Regions from separate parts of the Acetobacter senegalensis genome, predicted to be linked through region 2. Evidence: riboswitches for the same ligand, from Rfam matches in the RefSeq annotation. Region 2 holds a riboswitch; the other holds the start of a gene.
The links. Region 2 has a riboswitch for S-adenosylmethionine ahead of metZ (O-succinylhomoserine sulfhydrylase). Riboswitches for the same ligand answer to the same signal wherever they lie in the genome.

Region 1: it holds a riboswitch for S-adenosylmethionine, as region 2 does, so the genes downstream of both, ASN_RS04085 (threonine aldolase family protein) here and metZ (O-succinylhomoserine sulfhydrylase) in region 2, are expected to answer to the same signal.

The regions. Positions count from the first base shown of each region.
Region 1 covers NZ_LN606600.1:906,712-913,431, forward strand. Annotated here, with positions in the region: gene ASN_RS04070 (FAD-dependent oxidoreductase) at 1-1,227, shown strand, start outside; gene ASN_RS04075 (c-type cytochrome) at 1,227-1,757, shown strand; gene ASN_RS04080 (trimeric intracellular cation channel family protein) at 1,957-2,556, opposite strand; gene ASN_RS04085 (threonine aldolase family protein) at 2,592-3,623, opposite strand; SAM-I-IV-variant riboswitch at 3,669-3,778, opposite strand; gene ASN_RS04090 (hypothetical protein) at 3,795-3,980, shown strand; gene ASN_RS04095 (hypothetical protein) at 3,991-4,389, opposite strand; gene ASN_RS04100 (nicotinamidase) at 4,570-5,148, shown strand; gene ASN_RS04105 (Hint domain-containing protein) at 5,253-6,720, opposite strand, start outside.
Region 2 covers NZ_LN606600.1:438,460-445,179, forward strand. Annotated here, with positions in the region: gene yajC (preprotein translocase subunit YajC) at 9-374, opposite strand; partial or broken gene ASN_RS01890 (ATP-binding protein) at 545-1,416, shown strand; gene ASN_RS01895 (DUF2721 domain-containing protein) at 1,460-1,954, shown strand; gene ASN_RS01900 (aromatic ring-hydroxylating oxygenase subunit alpha) at 2,067-3,173, shown strand; gene mutT (8-oxo-dGTP diphosphatase MutT) at 3,166-4,152, shown strand; gene ASN_RS01910 (nucleotidyltransferase domain-containing protein) at 4,212-4,643, opposite strand; SAM riboswitch at 4,810-4,889, shown strand; gene metZ (O-succinylhomoserine sulfhydrylase) at 5,003-6,205, shown strand; gene apaG (Co2+/Mg2+ efflux protein ApaG) at 6,381-6,720, shown strand, end outside.

The sequences.
Region 1 (6,720 bases), 470 kb from region 2:
TTTGCGGGCTCACTTGCCCTCGGTGCGCTGGCCGCACGCTCTGCCTGGACCTCCATTCCGGCTGCGGCCCAGGCGCTGAACCGCACCGCCCCCGCAGGGTCCGTGCCGCACCTGACACCCATGCGGGTACATGCGGACCAGATTGCGGATATCAAGGTCTGCCTGCGCCCCTTCCGCCCCATGGGGCCACGGCTGGATGTGGAAAAGATTGGCGATAAGACGGTCATCCACAATTACGGCCATGGCGGCAGTGGGTGGTCTCTGTCCTGGGGTTCGGCTGATATTGCTGTTGGCAAGGCTGCCGCCACGCTGGACAAGAAAATTGCCGTGATTGGCTGCGGGGTGATTGGCCTGACCTCCGCCCTGACAGCCCAGCGCGCCGGGATGGATGTGACCATCTATACCAAGGATCTGTTGCCGCACACGCGCTCCGTGCGGGCGAACGGAAGCTGGACGCCGGATTCCCGCGTGGCGCTGACCAAACCGGCAGGGGACGCTTTTCCGGCCCTGTGGGAGCAGATGGCCCGTTATAGCTGGAAAACCTATCGGGATTATCTGGGCCTGCCCGGCAACCCGATTGATTTCCGGGATAATTACATCCTCTCGGACATTCCGTTTGACCAGAAGCATTTCCCGCCGCCGCAGCCCGGTGCCGGGGATTACAGCACCACGGGCAAGCCGCAGCACACCTCCGAATTTGCGGATTATGGCGATCTGATCCGCGATATTATTCCAAACCCTGAGGAGATTGACCCGAGGGACAACCCTTTTCCCGTAGCGCATGCGCGGCGGGCGAACATGATGATGTTCAACTTTGGGGCCTATGGGCATCTGCTTTTGTCTGAATTCTATCAGGCTGGCGGGAAGATTGTGATCCGTGAGTTCCATAACCCCGGAGACCTGAAGAGCCTGCCTGAAAACGTGATTATCAACTGCCCCGGCTATGCGGCGCATGATTGGTGGCAGGACAAGACCCTTATTCCCGTGCGGGGGCAGACCACCTGGCTACCGCCGCAGGCTGATGCCCTGTATGGCGTGGAGTATAAAGGAGCGGCCCTGCTTTCCAAAACCGATGGGGTAATGGTGCAGGCGCTGGATTTCAGCCATACGCTTGGAGAAATGGTAGGCGTAGGCAACAGTTTTGAACATGCTGACCGATCTGAGGCCGAGCAGGCGATCGGGATATTTGAGGATCTGTTCGCGCGCATGGGTAAGGAGCACGTCTGATGCGCATGATGGAAAAGATGCGCCCTGCCCTGTTCGGGGTATTGGGCCTTGCCGCACTGGCAGCCGGGACCATGAACATGGGTTGCGCACAGGCTGCCCCGCATGGTGCGCGGGTTAAATCTGGCTCGTCCGCGGGCTTGCCTGCCGCCAGTTATACCGCCGAACAGGCGGACCGAGGGGCGGAAACCTACAAGGAAGCCTGCGCAGTCTGCCATGGCCCGGCGCTGGGGGGTGCGTTTGATGCGCCGCCACTGAAAGGCCGGTTTGTGGCCAACTGGTCTGATGGGCCATTGAGTGACCTGTTTACCTATATGTCCGGCGCGATGCCCCTGTCCTCCCCCGGTGCGCTCTCGGCTGAGGACAACGCGGATATTCTGGCGTTCCTGCTACGTGAAAACGGTGTTGCCGCGGGCAAGACGGCCCTGCCCACCACAGCAGCAGCACTGGGCAAGGTGCGCTTCCCCAAGGTGGATGTGCAGAAGCAGCCGCCACTGGCCCCGGAAACCACGCCTGGCACCGCGCCACGCTGACGGGATACAGGGGAAGCGGTAAAAGAGAGGGCTGCGCACGAGCGGGAAGCTTTCTACAAAACGGCCTCCAAGGCTGGGCGGCAGTTTGTGCGGGACCAGTTTTCCGAACAGGCGGTGCAAGACGCACTGTGTGCGGCCGTGAACCCGGCCGCCGCACGCTTGCAAAAAGTGATGTGAGCGGAGCTTACTGACCGGTTTTCTACCGCCGGTAAGTCGGCAGATTCAGGCCGTGGCGGATGGCCGCGCCACGCAGGAGAAAACCTGCGGCGAAGGCGATGCCGGTGGCGGCCACCATGGGCAGGCCGCAGGCGGTCAGCCCCACATAGCTGCCAGCGGAAAGAGCCGCCGCCGTTACGTATAGTTCGGGCCGAATGACGATAGAAGGCACATTGGCCAGGACATCGCGGAAGATGCCGCCCATGCAGGCGGTGACCACGCCCATAATGGCGGCAGGCACCCAAGGGATGCCGTAAGCCTGTGCCTTGGCTGCCCCATAAACGGCATAGGCGGCAAGGCCCATACCATCAAACCAGTCTATGGCGTGACGGGGCCAGAGGCGGGCTGGCGTGAACCACACCAGCATGGCCATAAGCAAACAGACCGCCAGTGGGGTGGAAGCGTGCATCCAGAAAACAGGTGCGCCTATCAGCAGGTCTCGCACCGTGCCACCACCCACGCCTGTGACCGCCGCAAAGAATGCGAAGGTGACGAGGTTCTGCCGGGCGTGGGCTGCCTGCAATGCGCCGGAGATGGCAAACACGCCGGTAGCCACAATATCCAGACGCGGCAGGGCCGACATGGAAAATGCCTGGATGGCGAGTAAATGCTCTGAGATCATACACTACAGGCAGCAAGATCAGCCGCCAGTTCATCCACACGGGCGGGGTCTGCATCCCACGCGAACATGAAACGCGCACCGCCGCCAATAAAGGTATAAAAGCGCCAGCCGCGTTCCTGCAGGGCGATGAACACCTTTTCCGGCGCACGCAGGAAAACGGCATTGGACTGTACCGGAAACATCAGTTCCAGCCCCGGAACATCACGCACGGCATGGGCCAGACGGAGCGCGCAGCTATTGCCATACGCACCATTACGCAGCCACGCTCCGCTTTCCAGCAGACCAACCCATGGAGCAGACAGGAAACGCATTTTGGAGGCCAGTTGCCCGGCCTGCTTGCAGCGGTAATCAAACCCTTCGGCCAAAGCATGGTCAAAGAACAGAATGGCCTCACCCACGGCCATGCCGTTCTTTGTGCCGCCAAAACACAGCACATCCACGCCTGCTTTCCATGTCATGTCAGCCGGGGTGCAGCCAAGGGCGGCGCAGGCGTTGGCGAAGCGGGAGCCATCCATGTGCAGGCGCAGGCCCAGTTCCCGGCAGGTAGCGGAAAGGGCGCTAATTTCCTCTATCGTGTAGAGTTCGCCCGTTTCCGTAGGCTGGGTGATGGTGACGGCGCGCGGCTTGGGGTAGTGGATATCTGTCCGGCAGGTGGCAAGCGTGCGCACATCCTGCGGGGTAAGTTTGGCGTTTTCCGTGCGGGCGACCAGCAGCTTGGAGCCGTTGGAGAAGAACTCCGGCGCGCCGCATTCATCCGTTTCCACATGCGCGAAAGAAGAACAGATCACGCTGTTATAGGACTGGCACAATGCAGCCAGCGCCAGCGAGTTTGCAGCGGTGCCGTTGAAGGCGAAAAAGACCTCGCAATCTGTTTCAAACAGGGTACGGAAGGCGTTGGCGGCGCGGGTTGTCCACTCGTCCTCGCCATAGGCGGTGAGAGAGCCCTCGTTGGCCTGTTGCATGGCCTGCCACGCTTCCGGGCAGATTCCGGCGTAGTTATCACTTGCAAATTGTTGGCTCACACTCATGGTCCTTTCTGACGTGCGGCTCCGGTAGCGAGGAGATGAGTGTGTGACTATGCCCGTTTTTGCCGGTCTGGCCACATCCCTTCACGTTTGTGAAGGCACCACCTTGCCGGGAGCAGGTTGGTGTCAGGCGACAGGCCTGACTCTTGATGTCTGGGCGGTGCAGTAGCAGAAGTGCAGGCGGCCCGCAACAGCCGCTTTGCGGCAGCGGAAGCCGGACTTGCATTCATGTTGCCACAGGCAGCATGGAGCCAGCACCCCGTATGGCTGCGATCAGGCAGCGCCTCGCATCGCGGACCGGCGCTGCCACTGGCGGCAGGACTGATGGAAGGGGTGAGCCCTTCTTGCCCGTTTGCCTGAAACGCGCGCTCTAGACTGCGCCAGTAGCGTTCAGCAGAAGCTTGCACTTCACGAAGGACGTTTTATCCCGAAAGATGAACAGCAGATAGTAATCCAGCGAACGGCTGCGGCGTTTGGAAGTATGCGCGTAGAAGGGGAACACATCAAACGGGCCTTCATACCCTTCTGGTACGGCACCGGCTGCGGCCTCGCTGGCCAGAAGGGTCTTGACGCGAAAGAGCGGGATATAGACGTGCGTTGCCCCGGCGTTCTTGCGGACATGCCACAGGTTTTTCCGGAATTTTCTTAATCTGTCAGGCAGGATGAAGATCATGTTTTCTTCAATGAAGCGTTCATCGGGGCTTTCCCGGCGCAGATACTGCATATCCTCGGGCATGTCACAGAAGAAATTGTAGCCCTGAATCTTCATGGTCCTGCGTGTGTCTTTCCTGCTCTGGGGTGTTGTGTGTTCCATAAACACCACAGGGGGCAAAACAGCAACATAAGCCCGAACATGGCCGCGTTTCCGCCCCGCCCTGCGTGATCTTTCCCTTGGGGCCAAGGGCGGGTAGCCTGCGGGGTGTCACAGCATTAACCAAGGAACCGAACCATGCGTGCAGGCCCGCAGGACGCGCTGATTATTGTTGATCTGCAAAACGATTTTCTGCCCTCCGGCCGCTTGCCCGTAGCCAATGGAGACCGGATTATTCCGGTAGTGAACCGGCTGGCCGCCCTGCCCTTTCAGGCCGTGGTGGCCACGCAGGACTGGCACCCGCAGGATCATTGCTCCTTTCCCGCCCAGAACGGACCGTGGCCGGTGCATTGTGTGCAGGGCACGGAGGGCGCGGAACTGGCTGCCCTGCTGCGGCCAGAGCCCCTTACGGCGGTATTCCGCAAAGGCATGGCGCAGGATGTGGACAGCTATTCCGCCTTTGCCGACAACGCTGGCCAGAACCCCACGGGCCTGAAAGGGTTTTTACAGGAACGCGGCGTAACCCGCATTTTTGTGTGCGGACTGGCATATGACGTGTGTGTGAGCCACACGGCACGGGACGGCATGGCGTTGGGGTTTGAAACCTGCGTGGTAGCCGATGCCTGCGCCAGCGCCGCAACGCCACCGGATGACGTGACAGCCAAGCTGCGCGCCGAAGGCGTGCAGGTGATGCAGGCCGAGATGCTGATGGCGTGAGGCTGGAGCGAAGCCAGAAAAAAAAGCCCTCAGGACACAGGTTCCTGAGGGCTTTTTTGTCACTTTCTCCCCCCGTGATGAGGGGAGAAACGATCTTTGACAGTTCAGGCCTGAAGAGCAGACTGACCTTCAACTTTCTGTTCAGAGAAATAGGGGCCAGCAGCCACAATCTGGATGCTCAGCATGCCCATTCCGTTAACAGCTTTGCCCAGCGGCAGTTCTGCGTTGCCATTGGTCCAGCGGTAGCCAGCACCTTCCAGAGGATACCAACCGGAAAGGTTTTCCGTGTCCGTATGTGCTGTCACGTTGTGGGTGACATCCGCATTCACAACGCTCACTTCCCCGACCAGCACGCCAAGGTGACGACGATCATCCACAAACGGGCCGATCACATCGCTGGGGCGGTTGGAGCGGGACACCAGACGCACGCTGTTCACGCCGGTAGGCAGCATGAAGGAAACACGGCCTGCCTTTTCACGCACGGAGCGGATGATTGCGCCCGTGTTGGTGATCAGGTGCAGATCATGAGCCGTGGTGACTTCACCGCTCTGCGCGACCTCACGATGACCTTCAACGGAAGAAGCGCGGCGAGCGAGTGCTGTGAAGATCGGTTCCACAACTTCACGGCTGACTGCTAGCGGTGCGGCTGCGTCTTCAGCCCAGCTTTTGGCGCGGCCCAGAGACACAACATTGCCATTGGAAACGAACGCAGCACGGTTGCCTGTATCCAGATAGCTTTCCGTCAGCATACCATCGACGATCAGAACAGAATGTTCTGCCGTTTCGATGTGGTAGTAATCATAGTCGGTGATGGAGCGATCGTAGAAAATGGTGGAACCATTCACCAGCATACGAGCAGGAACCATCTTGCCATCAATGAACAGGCAATGTTCCGCCGTGATCAGCATATCCTTGTAAGGCACACCTTCGGAGATTGCATTTTTGAGAATGCGCACCGGATAGCCAGCCATATCATCAGGCATGTCCGCCTTGATCCTGGCGTGCGCCACACCGGCCCAGACCACGTCCCGCGTGACATTCTGCCCTTCCACGTAAGCGACAACCTGATCACCGCTGCGCAGGGTTTCCACCGCTACATCGCCTTCAGGGGTACGGACCATGCTGCCCGCAAGGAAGCAGATGTTGGAATAGTCTACTGCCGTCAGGATGGTATTGCCGTTGGCATCCGTGTAAACGGTAAAGCCTTCCACGCCATTTTCAAGAACCGGCTGGAAACGACCTGTGGCCTGAAGCTGATTCCCATTTTCATCAAGAAGCGTATAGGTGCTACCATCTTCTGTAATACCCGCACTTTTTACACCATCAATGATGATTGTATCACCCACTTTGATGCCGGTAATTTTGGACAGAATGGAAAGAGACATACCCGAAGCGACTTCAATGGTGCCGCCTTCTGTGCCGAAGGATATACCTGTCTGGGTTGCGCCCACACCGTTCAGGACCAGATAGCCACCGTCATTAACAATAACGGATGAGCCGCTCGCCATATTCAGCGGACCCAGCGTTACTTTTCCGCCATCTTCAACAACAACAGAAGAGCCTGAACGCAGA
Region 2 (6,720 bases):
CCTTGGGCTTATTTTTTAGGCTGCGCGGCATCATTGGCCGGCTTGGCCGTGCTAGTCAGGACAGTGGTAATGGTGTCCCGCAGTACCATGACGCGCACGTTAGGCGCAATTTCAACTTCCACCTCGGCAGCGTCTTCCCGGCTTTTCTGCACAACGCCCACTACGCCACCGGCTGTAACAATACGGTCACCACGGCGCAGGGTTTTCAGCTCATTCCGCAGTTGCTTCTGCCGCTGCTGCTGCGGGCGAATCAGCAGAAAATACATGATGGCGAACACCGCCACAAACGGCAGAAAGGACATAATGCTGGACATGCCGCCGCCCCCTCCGGCCGTTTGCGCGTAAGCTGTGGAAATAAAGAAATCAGACATTATGGCGGGCCTTCCAGAAGGCTGGTTGCATCAACAGAGTGGCTGACCATAATTTTCGCTGCTCGCGCGTCAAGCGTCTGTGTGCGGAATGGCGCTTTCTTCAACGCTCATGTTGGCTTAGGTTTCCGGCCAAAGACCCCGTTGTAAGCTGTAAGGACCCCAGACTGATGGATATGACCACACCCCAGCTTTCTGTTCTGGAACGTATTGCCTCAGCGCTTGAACGCCTCTCTCCCCCGCCCCCCAGCCTTGAGGGCGTGGACAAGGCCGATGCGTTTGTGTGGCATCCGAAGGGGGAAAGCTGCTGCCAGTGGCCCATGTGGCGCATGTGCCCGTCACCCTGCTGCAGGGCGTGGACTCCCAACGTCAGACGCTGCTGGACAATACCGAGCACTTTGCGCGCGGTCTGCCCGCCAACAACGCCATGCTGTGGGGGTCTCGCGGGATGGGCAAATCCTCACTGGTCAAGGGCGCACATGCACTGGTCAACAGTGTGGACGGCAAACCGTGCGAACCCGGCAAGGGCCGCGTGGCGCTGATTGAAATTCAGCGGGAAGATCTGGCCACCCTGCCGGAGCTTCTGGCCATGCTGCGTGAAAGCCCCCGCCGGTTTATCCTGTTCTGTGATGATCTGTCCTTTGAAAAGGAAGACCGTGACTACAAAGCCCTGAAATCCGTGCTGGATGGTGGCATTGCGGGCCGCCCGGAAAATGTCCTGTTCTACGCCACCTCCAACCGCCGCCACCTGATGCCGCGTGACATGATCGAGAATGAACGCGCAACTGCCATCAACCCTTCAGAAGCCACGGAAGAGAAGGTGTCTCTCTCTGACAGGTTCGGGTTGTGGCTGGGCTTTCACGCTTGCCCGCAGGATGTGTTCCTTGACATGGTGCGTACCTATGCGAGAGAACGCGCCCTTCCCATCAGTGATGAGGATCTTGCGGCTCAGGCCAATATGTGGGCCATTACCCGCGGTGGGCGCTCCGGCCGGGTGGCGTTTCAGTTCATTGAGGATCTGACAGCCCAACTGGCGGAAGGCCGCTAGCTCCTTCTCATACTGCCTGCCCATAGACCAAGGAACCTGCTTTATGGCCCTCCCCGTTTTTGGAGGTATTGCTGCTGAACCTGTTGATAGCGTAGCCCACATTATCCAGATTGCCCTGACACCTGTGTTCATGCTGTCGGGCATCGGAACGTTGCTGAACCTGTTCAATACGCGGCTGGCGCGCGTGTCAGACCACATAGAACAGGCCAACGCCCTGCTGACGGATGATAATGATGACATGGTCCGCAACAGGATCCTTGAGCGGCATCTGGTGCGCCTGCACCGCCGCACCCTGATGCTGGATGCCGCCATTCTGGCCGGTGGCCTTGGGGGAGCAGCCTCCTGCGGGGCGGCGTTTGTCCTGTTCATGGGCAGCGTGCGGGACTCTTCAGTGGCAAACTGGCTGGTGTTCCTGTTCGGCGCGGCGCTGGCCTGTACGGTGGGCGCGCTGGGCCTGTTTCTGGGGGACAGCCTGATTTCCTGGCACGGCCTGAAGCGTGAAGGCCCGCTGCCCCGCCCCACGCCAAAAACAGCGTAACGACGCGCTATTGCTTCCACGCCTTGCCTCTTTGTGTGATATGAGGTTGCATGCGTCGCGATACGGCAGCATCAGAGTGACGCAGCCCTGGTATTCATTTGATTGAGGCGAGATGGACCACACCGTTCAGACCGATACCCCAGCCCAAACCGAAACGCACGGCGCGGATCCCCTTAAAACGGACCTTCGGCGCATCCGGTCCAATCCGGATTTCTGGTATCCTGTTGCGTGGTCGAAGGAACTGAAGCCTGGCAAGACCATTGGCACACGGTATGCGGGCACGCCTATTGCCTTGGTCCGCCCGGATGAAGGGCCGATTTTCGCACTTGAAGATCGTTGCGCTCATCGTCAGGTACCCCTCAGCAAAGGCAAAGTAAACGGACAGTCCGTGCAATGCTGTTACCATGGCTGGGCCTATGGCCGTTCAGGCCGCTGCATTGATGTGCCTTATCTGGGCAAGGGCAAACTGCCCAACGGCGTGCGTACCTTCCCCTGCCGGGAACAGGACGGCCTGATCTTCATCTTCCCCGGTGATCCGGAAAAAGCGGATACAGTTCCGCTCGCTCCGCGTCTGGCCCGTGTGGGAGACGCTGGCTACAAGACCCGCTCCTTCGGGCGGGAAGTAAAATGCCACTACAGTTTCATGCATGAAAACCTGATGGATATGAACCACCAGTTCATGCACATGAAGCAGATGGGCCAGATGCGCCCGCGCTTTCTGGGCCAGAAACGCGAAGCCGGTCTGGTGGAAGCGCGTTATTCCTTTGCCCGCACAAGCGGCAAGCAGCCTTTGGGTGAAGCACTGATTTTTGGCGAGCGTCGGGATTCTTCCGAGAAGTTCCAGCACCGCGATGTCATGACCATCCGCACGGAATATCCGTATCAGACCCTGCGCATCCAGACAGGCGATGAAGACCCGGTGATGGATCTGTGGATTGTCTATACCCCGCAGGATGCTGAGGAACTGACAAACCGCACATTTGGTCTGCTCTCCGTCAAGCGGCCCAAAATGCCGGGTGTTCTGGAACTGGCATGGCCGTTCCTTGTCGCCTTCACGGAACGGATTTTTGCCGAAGACCGTGAAATTGTGGAACTGGAACAGAACGCATGGCGCGAACTGGGCGGAGACCACAATGTGGAGGTCTTCCCTGTCATCAACGCCCTGCGGGGCCTGCTGGCAGAATGTGGGGTTCCACCCGCACCCGCCAAAAATGCATGATATCGTCTCGTTGATGCTTGAGGCGCCGCCCTACCGGCTGCGCCCCCTTCTGCCAGATGATGCCACTGCCCTCCACCGCCTAGTCAATGACTGGGAGGTGGTGCGCATGCTCAGCCGCCTGCCCTTTCCCTACCCGCGTGAACTGGCGGATGACTGGATTGCCTCCACCCTTGACCAGCACCGGGCACGGGAAGGCTACCATTTTGCCATTCTGGACGCGCAGGACCGTTTTCTGGGCTGCGTGGGTCTGCGCATTGAAACCCTGCCACAGGTGGGGGGCGTTGGCGTACTGGGCTATTGGGTTGGCCGCCCCTACTGGGGGGCTGGCGTTGCCTCCAAGGCCGCAGGCCGCGTAGCCCGCTGGGCCTTTGCCAATCTGGATATCACCCGCCTGCGCGCCACTGTTGCAGAAGATAACGTGGCGTCCGCCCGCGTGCTTGCCACCGTCGGGTTCAAGCCCATTGGCACGGACAAACAGATGTTTGTGGCGCGGGGCAAGGACTACCCTGTGCAGATTTTTGAAATGACACGCGCAGACATGGATCACACCACCCACCCGAACCCGGAGCCTGCCACAGTGCGGCGGCTTGTTCTGGTTTCCGCTGCGGCGCTGATTGACAAGGAAGGCCGTATTCTGCTGGCCCGCCGCCCGGAAGGAAAAAGCATGGCCGGGCTGTGGGAATTCCCCGGTGGGAAAGTGGAAGCCGGAGAAACCCCGGAAGCCGCGCTGATCCGTGAACTGGAAGAGGAACTGGGGCTGGACGTTTCACGCGCCTGTCTGGCTCCTTTCACCTTTGCCTCACACAGCTACCGTGCCTTTAATCTGCTGATGCCGCTTTATCTGTGCCGCAGATGGAGTGGCACCCCTACACCGCGTGAGGGACAGGCGCTGGCGTGGGTTGCCCCAAAAGATCTCGGTCAGTATCAGATGCCTGAAGCCGATTTGCCGTTTATTCCGCTCCTTCAGGAACTGCTGTAGCTTTTTCCGTATCCGCCAATCAGGCGGCGCAGAGTGGGTGAGAGAACATTTCTCTCTCCTCAGCTCTGCCGCACGGCGCGGAGAAGTTTTTCCAGCAAGGCTGCCGGGTCATACAGGATGCGGCAGCCGTCAGACACAACCCGATAAGTGCCCCCGTCCAGTGGGGTTGTGTCTGCCCATGAGGGCAAACCGAAGCTCAGTTCAACTTCATCCCCTTTTGCCGCAAACCAGACCCTGCGGGACCAGACCGCGCCGTGATCTTCATCCTGTATTTGCTGCGGCAGGCCCATCTCTGCTGGCCATGCAACATCCTGCACCCACGCGCCATTTTCACGATAACCTTCCGGCGCGGTGGTCAAGATCATGATGTCCATATCAGACTCAGCACGTGCCGCGCCTCTGGCATAGGAGCCGACAAGAGCCACGCCCTGAACGGTGGGCTGTGTCAAAGCCCATGAGACCAGAGCCTGACATACGGCGGGCGCATCCATCTGCTTTCTCCTTGAAACGCTTGTGTCATCCTCTTTTATGGAGGCTGCTTGTAAAGGTTTTTATCAAGCCTCCCTCTCGGCACAACGCTGGTGCCGCTCTATTCCACTCTTGACGAAACACAGAGCAGTTCGCATAACCATTTCTGTCTGGTGCTTTTATTTTCCCGCGCTGGGCCCTCGTGATTTGTACGGCCGGCTTGCGGCGAGGTAAAACAGACGCGCTAAAGAGGCTTTGGGCAGGCGTGTCCTGTCCCATGGTTTCCACGGTCAGATGAGCAAGTATGACTGAAGCGGAAACACCTCATTGTCCGTGCTTCTCTTCAGGCCATCATGAGCAGGAAAGAACCGGATACCTCATTATGAGTGAAAACAAGACCCCTTCCACCTGGCGCCCCGCAACCCGCCTGCTGCACGCAGGCCTGGAACGCACGGAATTTGGTGAAACCAGTGAAGCCGTGTTCCTGACCTCAGGCTTTGTGTATGACAATGCCGAGCAGGCCGCCAAAACCTTTACGGGTGAGGTGGAGCACTATCAGTACAGCCGCTTTGCCAACCCCACCGTTACCGCGCTGGAACGCCGCCTGGCCGACCTTGAAGGCGCGGAAGCCTGTGTGGCCACCTCCACCGGCATGGGCGCAGTTTCCTCCGCTCTGCTCTCTCACGTCAAGGCTGGTGAACGGGTTGTGGCCTCCCGCGCGCTGTTTGGCTCCTGCCACTGGATTGTGGCTAACCTGCTGCCCCGTTACGGCGTGGAAACCGTGTTTGTTGATGGGTCAGACCTGAACGCATGGGCAGAAGCCCTTTCCAAACCCACCGCCGCCGTGCTGCTGGAAAGCCCGTCCAACCCCATGCTGGATGTGCTGGACATCCGCGCCATTGCAGATCTGGCCCACAAGGCAGGCGCGCTGGTTGTGGTGGACAACGTATTTGCCTCCCCCATTTACCAGAAGCCGCTGGAACTGGGGGCTGATGTGGTTGTGTATTCCTGTACCAAGCACATTGATGGGCAAGGTCGCGTTCTGGGCGGTGCCGTGCTGGGCCCCAAGGAGTGGATTACCGAAACACTTCAGCCCTTCACCCGCAATACCGGCAACGCGCTATCTCCCTTCAATGCGTGGGTCATGCTCAAGGGGCTTGAAACACTCTCCCTGCGAGTGGATGCCATGACGCGCAACGCTGCCGCCGTGGCTGATTATCTGGCGCAGGCACCGGGTATTGTCAGCGTCCGGTATCCGGGCCGCAAGGATCACCCGCAATATGAACTGGCCCAGCGCCAGATGTCTGGCGGCGGTAGCCTGGTGGCGTTTGAAGTGGCAGGCGGGCAGGAAGGCGCATTTGCGTTCATGAACGCGCTGCAACTCATCGCCATTTCCAACAATCTGGGGGATGCGCGTTCTCTGGTCACCCATCCGGCCACCACCACCCACATGAAGATCGGGCCGGAAGAACGGGCACGGCTTGGCATCTCCGATGGCGCCATCCGCTTCTCCGTCGGGCTGGAAGACAGTGCAGACCTGATTGAAGATCTGGCCCGTGGCGTAGCGGCCCTGCCCCGCAGCTAAACAGACCGAGCTTACTCTCCCTTTCTGCCGCGCCGTGGCAGAAAGGGCACAGGCGGCTTCCCTGCTGCGCGTGTTCATGATAGGGGCAAAGCACAGTTGCTGCCTGTTTTGGCACTGCCTTCCTCTTTTTTGTGCACAAGACACGCCATTCCACGCATCAGGAGCAGGAGAACCCATGTCCGACTGGTCGGCTTCACCGCCCATGTCCCATGATCCGGAAGACGCCTTGAACGAACTCTTCTCTTCAGTTCCGGCCTACGAGGCCGTAACTGAGGATGTGCGCGTCTGTGTGCAGGTGTTCTGGCTACCCGACCAGTCTGAACCTGATGAGCACATGTATTGCTGGGTGTATCGCATTCGCATTGAAAATGCAGGCTCCGCCACTGTGCAACTCACAGAACGCACCTGGCACATCACGGATGCCTCCGGCCGCACAGAATATGTGCATGGAGAAGGCGTGGTGGGTGAACAGCCCGTCATCCGTCCGCAGAACGGGTTTGATTATACCTCTGGTG